DNA from 4 places in the Lactobacillus sp. M0396 genome. Region 2 is predicted to be linked to each of the others. Evidence: predicted binding sites of a transcription regulator. Region 2 holds the regulator's gene; each other region holds the start of a gene.
What was found. The regulator HrcA, encoded in region 2, represses chaperone genes, less so after heat shock. The targets are predictions, from matches to a motif close to TTAGCACTCNNNNNNNNNGAGTGCTAA.
Positions count from the first base shown of each region.

Region 1: a site for HrcA is predicted at 862-888, ahead of H3T43_RS04250 (Hsp20/alpha crystallin family protein). Genes of this name have one in related genera too.
Region 3: a site for HrcA is predicted at 1,239-1,265, ahead of H3T43_RS00435 (LysM domain-containing protein). Genes of this name have one in related genera too.
Region 4: a site for HrcA is predicted at 1,050-1,076, ahead of clpP (ATP-dependent Clp endopeptidase proteolytic subunit ClpP). Genes of this name have one in related genera too.

Region 1 covers NZ_JACFQE010000003.1:24,642-26,850, reverse strand. The annotation lists gene H3T43_RS04260 (Y-family DNA polymerase) at 1-242, opposite strand, end outside; gene greA (transcription elongation factor GreA) at 321-782, opposite strand; gene H3T43_RS04250 (Hsp20/alpha crystallin family protein) at 991-1,413, shown strand; gene H3T43_RS04245 (PH domain-containing protein) at 1,960-2,209, shown strand, end outside.
Region 2 covers NZ_JACFQE010000001.1:271,217-273,425, reverse strand. The annotation lists gene ribF (riboflavin biosynthesis protein RibF) at 1-621, shown strand, start outside; gene hrcA (heat-inducible transcriptional repressor HrcA) at 755-1,804, shown strand; gene grpE (nucleotide exchange factor GrpE) at 1,817-2,209, shown strand, end outside.
Region 3 covers NZ_JACFQE010000001.1:89,450-91,658, reverse strand. The annotation lists gene cmk ((d)CMP kinase) at 16-690, opposite strand; gene H3T43_RS00435 (LysM domain-containing protein) at 730-1,206, opposite strand; gene H3T43_RS00430 (ECF transporter S component) at 1,311-1,997, opposite strand; FMN riboswitch at 2,080-2,194, opposite strand.
Region 4 covers NZ_JACFQE010000004.1:177,887-180,095, forward strand. The annotation lists gene whiA (DNA-binding protein WhiA) at 1-385, shown strand, start outside; gene clpP (ATP-dependent Clp endopeptidase proteolytic subunit ClpP) at 444-1,028, opposite strand; gene H3T43_RS06565 (SH3-like domain-containing protein) at 1,189-2,209, shown strand, end outside.

The sequences.
Region 1 (2,209 bases), on a different contig from region 2:
TCTTTTTTCGTGGGTAAATCACGTACCCGCATGACGTTAGTCAACCCATATTTCTTCTTCGCTAATGGTGAGGCCGCCATAATTAGCCCCGAGCCGTAATTTGTATGTGGCTGATGCGAAACAACTGCTAACACAGCTTTCATTGGGTTTAGACCTAATTGAAGTGCCTCACAACTAGCAAAGAATGATTTGTTATCAATCATAAAAATTAATCGGTGTGGTTCATAACGGTAATCATACATTGCTTTCACTTCCTATTGCAAACTCATGTTCGCTAAAATAAATTATACAAACACCAGTTCGAATAATCAAGTGAAAAATTATTCAATTGCTTCAATCGTTACCTGATATTCCCCTGCCGGAGCCTCTACTTTAACAGTTTTGCCAACTTTCTTTTTCATGATAGCCTGACCTAATGGCGAGTCGAAAGCTATTTTACCAGCGCTGATATCTGCCTCCATTCGTCCAACAACTTGGTAAATCTCAGTTTCTGCATCATCATCAAATTTTAATGTGACCGTTTTGCCCAGATCTACCTTGCCGTCAGCTGTTTTTTCAATAATTTCTGCATATTTCAACTGCTTTTCCAAATAGCGCAAACGACTCTGAAGGTGTCCTAAGTCACGTTTTGCCTCTGTATATTCAGTATTTTCAGACAAGTCACCCAAAGAGCGTGCTTCCTGCAAAATTTTAATTCTTCTAGGTCTATCCTTTTTCAAATCAGCAATCTCATCTTTAATTTTTTGATAGCCTTGAGGCGTCATTTTTTGATAATAAACCAAAATATTCTCTCCTAATTTTTTCTTTTCAATATTATCCACAAGCTATAATTACTGTTATGGAGGCTTTAGTTTTTATAAATTAGCACTCTAAAAATAATAGTGCTAAATATTTCCTTTTTATGAATCTGCATACTATAATAATAATTGTAAGGAAGAAATGAAAGTCTTCTGTTACAAATATATAAATTTTGAAAGGAAGTTTTTTACTATGGCAAATGATATGATGAATCGGCACAATGATTTATTCGATGCGATGAACGATTGGTTTGATCTTCCAAGGAAATTTTTCAATGATAACGAAGTAGCAAAATTAATGCAATCAGATGTTGTTGAAAACGACAAAGAATATGTAATCAAAGTTGACATGCCTGGAATGGACAAGGATAAAATTCACCTAAATTACAATAATGGTATTTTAAGTGTATCAGGTTCAAGAAAGTCATTTAAAGATATGTCCAAGGATAACAGCATTATTCACCGTGAAAGAAGTGAAGGTCACATTTCACGCAGCTTCAGATTACCAAACGTAGTTGCAAGTGATATTCATGCCAAATACGATAACGGTGTATTGACAATTACCCTGCCAAAGCAACAAGCTGGCGCAAGCGATAACTCAATCCAAATTGACTAATTGTCTTCAAATTATCAAAGTATATTAACTCACTGAAATAACAGAAAGTCTATTTAAACTTGTCTGAACCGTTTTTAAAATAAAACATGTCAGAAGCACCAAAATAAGCTATCCAGATCAAAGTCTGGATAGCTTATTTTGTTTCCAGTTGCTTTTTAGATTTTTCTTTAGCAGCAGATTAAGTAATAAAGTTTTGAGACTATATTTCGTTTAAAATTTCAGGATTATTAACAGAACCTATCATTTTAAATATTATTTTTACATTTCCATCTATAGGTTCTTTTATATAGTATTTAAAATTCGCAAAGACAATTGATATCTATTTGCAATAGTTTTAATCTAATAATATCAGTAAAATTTAATATTTAAAATTTTGCACCTTTGTTATTGTTAATACTAGGACTGCTAAAGTTTAGGCTTAACTCTTTCTTCTACTCTTTTTCCAATTTCAAGATTATTAGTCATTAATCTCAAATAATAGCTGACCAGTCCACCACAGCCAGTGACGTTAAACCTAGGGCAATTTTTCCTTAGGAGGAGTATAAATTGAGCAAAAATAATGACATATACATAGAAAATCGAGCTTCGAGTGCTGCTAAAAAAATAAATAAATTGAACATACCAGATGAAATTAAAAAACAATTAATTGATAAGAAAGTTTTTGATTTTTGGTTTAACAATAAAGAATTAAGAGCCCTGTCAGATAATATTGATATTGCAGGCGGTGAGAGTATCCAGTATGCAGCTAGTGGCAATTACGATAATCATACTGCACTGATAATTTGTACAAACATGC
Region 2 (2,209 bases):
CAGGAATTTGTAGATAAAATTATTGTTAAATTAAATGCTGATACAGTTGTAGCCGGCTTTGACTACACTTATGGTCCCAAAGAGATTGCCAATATGAAAAATTTCCCTAAGTTTGCTAAGGGAAGATTTGCTATTATTGATGTTCCAAAACAGTCTTATGATGGCCAAAAAATTGGCTCTACGGAAATAAAAAGGGCCATTACCAGTGGAAATATGGAATTGGCCGCTAAATTATTAGGGTTTCCGTATGTCATGTCCGGTAAGGTCGGGCACGGTTTACGTAATGGCCATAAACTGGGTTTTCCTACAGCAAATCTAGTTTGGTTTCAAGGCAAGGTGGTTCCTAAAATTGGAGTATACGCTACTAAAACCAAGATTAAAGGCAAGTGGTATGACTCAATGACAAGCGTGGGTTATAACGTAACTATTAATGAGGGTACAAAGCTTTATATTGAATCGAATTTATTTGGATTTAATCAAGAAGCCTATGATGAAGAAATGGTAATTAAATGGTATAAGTATACTCGTGGCGAAATTAAATTTGATAACTTAAAAAAATTAAAAAAACAAATGAGTGGTGATGAGGCAGAAATCAAAGCTTATTTTGCCGGCATTGGTTAATTTCAATTTTAAAGAGGATAAGCGTTTTTTTTGTAAAAAAGTTAGCACTCAACTTGACATTCTGCTAAAAGCTAGTATCATATTAATTGTTAGCACCTAATAAGTTTGAGTGCTAAAAGTGAGGGCGATATTTATGTTGACCGAACGTCAAGAATTAATTTTAAAAACAATTATCAATGATTTTACGCAGACACATGATCCTGTTGGGTCTAAAACAGTCATGAATCAGTTACCTATTAAAGTTTCAAGTGCAACTATTCGTAACGAAATGGCGGTTTTAGAAGAAAAAGGCTTGATTGAAAAAACTCATTTGTCAAGTGGTCGAGTACCTTCAACAGAAGGCTACCGTTACTATCTTGACAATTTAGTTGAGCCTTTACAGATTTCATCTTCTGTTTATAAAAGAATTATTAATCAGCTTGATCAGCCGTTTCATCAAGTTAACGACATCGTACAGGAAGCTGTTAAGATCTTATCTGACCTAACAAATTACACTGCATTTGCGGAGGGGCCTGAGAATAGTGATTTAACTATTACCGGATTTCGTATAGTACCTTTATTTGGCAGACAGATTATGGCTATTCTTGGTACCAGTGATGGTGATGTTCATGACCAGGTTTATAACTTACCATACAATATTCATGGTGATGACATTGAACGTGCCGTTCGTATGATTAACGATGAATTAGTAGGAAAGTCGCTAGATCAGGTTACACCTGAGTTTCTTAAGAAGACTTTAGGACAAAAGCTTAAAGCTGCTCATGTGTCTGAATTAATAGATTTAGTTGAAGATGTGATCAGTGATGCTGCCAGCGAACAAATGTATGTCGATGGTCAGATTAATTTGCTCAATAATATTTCTTTGAGTGACGTTTCTAATTTGCGGTCATTATATGAAATGATTGAGCATAATGACTTAATTTCTAGTATTTTGGATAACAGGCAAAATTTAAAAAGTGACAGATATCCAGTTCGGGTAAGTCTAGGGTCTGAGTTATCAAATGATTTGTTAAAGGATTATAGTCTGCTTACGGCAGAGTACAGCGTTGGTCCTCACGGAAAGGGCATAATTGCTTTACTTGGCCCTGATAATATGCCGTATTCTCAAGTGATAGGATTGCTTGAATATTTCAGAAATGAGCTATCTAAAAAGTTGCTTGATTATTATGGTAGATTTAAATAAAGGAGGTTAGCCGTGAGTAAAGAAGAAATTAACAGTAAAAATTCAAAAAAAGATCAAAAAGAATCAAGTGAATCAAAAGAAGTTAAAAAGCATTCTCAAGCTAAGGCTAACGAAAAAAAGAAGTCCGAATCTTTGGAAAGCAAACTGCAACACAATTTGACCCAGTTGCAAAAAGAAAAAGATGATTTAGAAGATAAGTACTTGCGCAGTCAAGCTGAAATGCAAAATATGCAAAATCGCTACAATAATGAAAGAGCGCAACTTATTAAATATGAATCACAATCTTTAGCTAAAGATGTTTTGCCAGCAATGGATAATTTAGAAAGAGCTTTGGCAACAAAGGTTGATGATGAAGCATCAAAGCAGCTTAAAAAGGGAGTGCAAATGACACTTGATTCTCTGGTT
Region 3 (2,209 bases), 180 kb from region 2:
GTTTTATACCCTTTTTTATAGTTTTTTTTGACTTTTTTTAATTTCTGATAAAATTACATTTACGACTTGATCAACACTCATAGAAGTAGTGTCTATTTCAATAGCATCTTGGGCTTTTTTTAATGGTGAAATTTTTCGGTGTGAGTCTTTGTAATCTCTCTCTGAAATGTCGTGCTCAATTTCTTCAAGAGACTGATTAGTTTTAATTCCTCTTTCTTTAAAATCTATCATTCTTCTTTCAGCGCGAGAGTGAACTGAAGCGACCAAAAATATTTTTACTGCAGCGTTGGGCAAAACAGTAGTTCCAATATCACGTCCATCCATCACAACGTTCATTTCGCCGGCCATTTGCCTTTGCAGACTGACCATTTTTTCCCTGATTCCGGCTAATGCCGAAACTTGAGAAACATTGGCAGAAATATCAGGAGTACGTATTTCTTGAGTAATATCTTTATTACCGGCATATATTTTTTGCTGACCATTTTTAAATCTAAATTCAATTTTTTCCTGGTCAATGGCAGTTAAAATACCTCTTTCATCGCCGTAATCAATGTTATTTTCTCGTGCAATCCAAGTCGAAGCCCGATACATTGCCCCAGTATCAATATATGTAAAATTAAGCTTATGGGCGATAATTTTTGCTACAGTACTTTTTCCAGCTGAAGCTGGACCATCAATTGCTATTTGCATTCCAATAAAAAAGGGACTTAAGTCCCTGTCCTTTCTAAATTATCTAATTCTTAAAGTTTGTCCTGTATCCACCTGGCTATTGGGATCAAGTTGATTCAACTCTGCCAATTGACTAACTGAAATGTTAAAGTGGCGGGCAATACTAGTCAAGGAATCCCCTTCTTGTACGACATATTGTTTAATCACAACATGTTTCTTTTTAGGCTTTTTTGGAGTTTTTTTAGATGATTTTGTCTTTGTTTTAGCCTTGGCTTTGGTTTCTTTACTTTTTACAGGCTGAACCTTAGCTTTTTTCTTAGTATCTTCCTTTTTGGCAGCTTTACGTACTTCAACTGCTTTTTCATTTGAACCATTGTTTGATGCCAATTTATGAACCACAGGAACAAGACCGATAAGAATAACTACAATCAGAATTATCAAAGCAATCCAGCCTTTTGATACGGAAGAATAAGTTTCTACTCTCGACTTTTTTGGACGCTTATAATGCTGATATGGCCCTTTTGAGTTATTATTCATCTGAAAAACCTCCTTACCTAACCTGTTTAATTTTAGCATATTTAACATTTAAGTGGACAAAAAAATCGGTCATTTACTAGACCGATTTACAATATTTTTAAGATTTAATTTTTAAGATTAAAATTTTTCCTTACAAAAGGTTTAAAAGTTCTCAGTACAGTTTCAAATAGTAAATAAACTACGACACCGTTGATTGTTCCTTTTAACAAGTTAAATGGAACTATAATGCCAAAAATGTATGCACTCATTGATGGAATATGTAGCAGTTTACCCAAGTAAACCTTTTCAGTAAAAGAAAGTAAACCAGAATATCCATGTATTGTCGGTAAATTAGGTACAGTAGTTACTGCATAAAAAGGCGTTAAAACCAATGCATTCAGTACAGAAAGTACAAATGCCATAGCTATAATACCGAGAACAATACCTAAAATTGGTTTTAAATATTTTTTAGAAAAATTTTTCTCATCCTTGCTAATATTCTTTGTTAAATAATAAAATGGTAAAGCAAAAGATATTGAAGCTAAAAAAGCTGCTGACTGTCCTACCAAACTAGGTAAAGCAAAGCCTTTATAAATTAAATTAATCAGCATTCTGACAAATGCAATAAAAATACCAGGTCCTGGTCCGAATAAAAATGTCCCAATTGTAATTACGACATCCGAGAAGTCAAACTTTAAGAAACTAGTTACCGGCAATGGTATTTCCAAAAGCATTAATACATAGGCAATTGTACCAATTAAAGTATAAGCCAAAATATTAACTAAATTGTTTCTGCTTTTTTTTTGCAAAATTCTTACCTCCAAAAAAACTCGGTCTGTTGCTCCTAGCAACAGACCGAGTAAAAGTAAGCTTTAGATCTTGGCTTTTAGTTTAGTCTGTCTTCTTTCATCTAGACTCTAACTATCGGTATCTCAATAGATTCCACCACTTTCGTGGGTCGTGGACTTACACCACCGGTCGGGACTTACACCCTGCCATGAAGACAACAAACTTATTTATTAAA
Region 4 (2,209 bases), on a different contig from region 2:
TGTATACCTAAAAGAAGCTGAAAAAATTGGTGACTTTTTACATATTGTTGGAGCGTTGAATGCGATGCTGTCTTTTGAAGATCTGCGCATTATGCGTGACATGCGGAATTCTGTGAACCGGCTTGTTAATTGTGATACAGCCAATTTAAAAAAGACGGCAAATGCTGCAGCGAAACAGGTTGAAGACATTGAGCTAATTGAGCGCAAAATTGGCTTAGAAAATATTCCTGAAAAATTGCAGGGTTTGGCTAGACTAAGATTAGATGAACCTGAACTTTCACTCAAAGAAATAGCACAGCAAGTTCCGGACGGTCCGATATCAAAATCAGGAGTCAATCATCGTTTCAAAAAAATTCATGATATAGCAGAAAACATACAGAAATAAAAAATAAACCCATCCATGCGGATGGGTTTCTTCTTTGATACAAGCTGATTGCTAACGTTTATTTCTTTTGGTTAACCATAATTTCATCGATTAAACCATAGTCTTTAGCCTGCTGAGCTGTCATGTAGTTATCGCGCTCAGTATCCTTTTGAATCTTTTCTAAAGGCTGGCCAGTAGTTTCATGTAAAATCCGGTTAATCTTTTCACGGCTCTTTAAAATCTCATTGGCTGCAATTTGAATATCAGTTTGCTGACCTTGAGCACCACCTAAAGGCTGGTGAATTAGAACCGTTGAATTAGGTAATGCAAAACGTTTACCTTTTGCACCACTAGTAAGTAAAATGGAAGCCATAGAGGCTGCCATACCAATAGCGATGGTTGAAACATCTGATTTAATAAAGTTCATGGTATCCATGATTGCTAAGCCAGAAGTAATCACACCACCCGGTGAATTAATGTAAAGTGAAATATCCTTGGTGTTGTCTTGAGCATCAAGAAATAGTAATTGTGCAATAATTGAATTTGCCATATCATCGTTAATTTCACCACTTAGCATGATGATTCTGTCTTTCAATAAACGTGAATATATATCATATGCGCGTTCGCCGCGTGCAGTTTGTTCAATAACTGTAGGTACAAGCATCTTTCTACCTCCTAAATATAATTAGCACTCTATCAAGTACAGTGCTAATTAAATCACTTACATTACATACTGTCAATGAAAGTGTATTAATTTTGTATTCTTTTTAATGAGGTTTTTATTATATAATTTAAATGTAAACTTAAATATTGGAGGATATATTTTGAAGCTTTGTAAGAAAATAATAACCTATTTGCTGACTATAGTTGCCGGACTATTGATCTATACCGGTTTGTCAACTACATCAGTTGCGGCAGATTCCAGTAGCACTCAGCCGCCAGTTCAAGATGATAATAATAAATCATCGAACAGCTCAACTGATGCAAATTCTGATAATACTGATACCAATAAATCTGGTCAAACTGATCAAAATGGTACAGATAACCAAGATAATACTAAACCTAAGCCTAAGCCAAAACAGGTTGTTACTGGTTTTGCTATGATGACAAAAGTTGCCGGTAACAAAAACTATAAGGTTTGGAAAGAAGTTAAAGACGGCAAAGTTAGTACTAAAGTAGCTGATGGCATTAATTTTCAGTACAGCCATATTCAGTCGGATCAACTGATCGAAACCAAGAAATATCGCTATTGGCGTATTTATGTAAATGGTCGTGAAGTAGGTTATGTAAATGAAAATTACTTTGACAGAAACAAAATTGCTGTTCCTAAGTCTGTTACTTTAGTTCGCAATGAGTTTTATAACTTTTCAACAAAAGATGCAATTTCATATGTTACAAATAGCATGGGAACTGTAATTGACAATAGTCAGGTAATTGTTTCTAAAGATAGTATAAATTGTGGTACTCCTAAAACATATAAAGTGAAATATACTTATGGAGACGCAACTGTCACAGTCAAAGTAACGGTTAGGAAGAGCACTAAAGAAGGAGTTGTTGATGCAGATACATTTAATTCCTTCCAAGCTCAGCCAGGCACAAATGATTATCAAGCATGGAAAACTCATTATGGTTCATCCTTAAACTATCTTAGTCCAACAGAGTATAGTCCAGAAGATAGTAAACATACTTTAACTAGTGGCAATTTGACACTGAAAACCAAGTTTTATCAACCGGTTTTACTAAGTGTTGCCGATCCAACTGATGATAACATTAACCGTGTCGGACATATTCCCGAAGGAGTAACCGTTTCTGATGGTTGGACATACACAAGTCTTTTGAGCCATA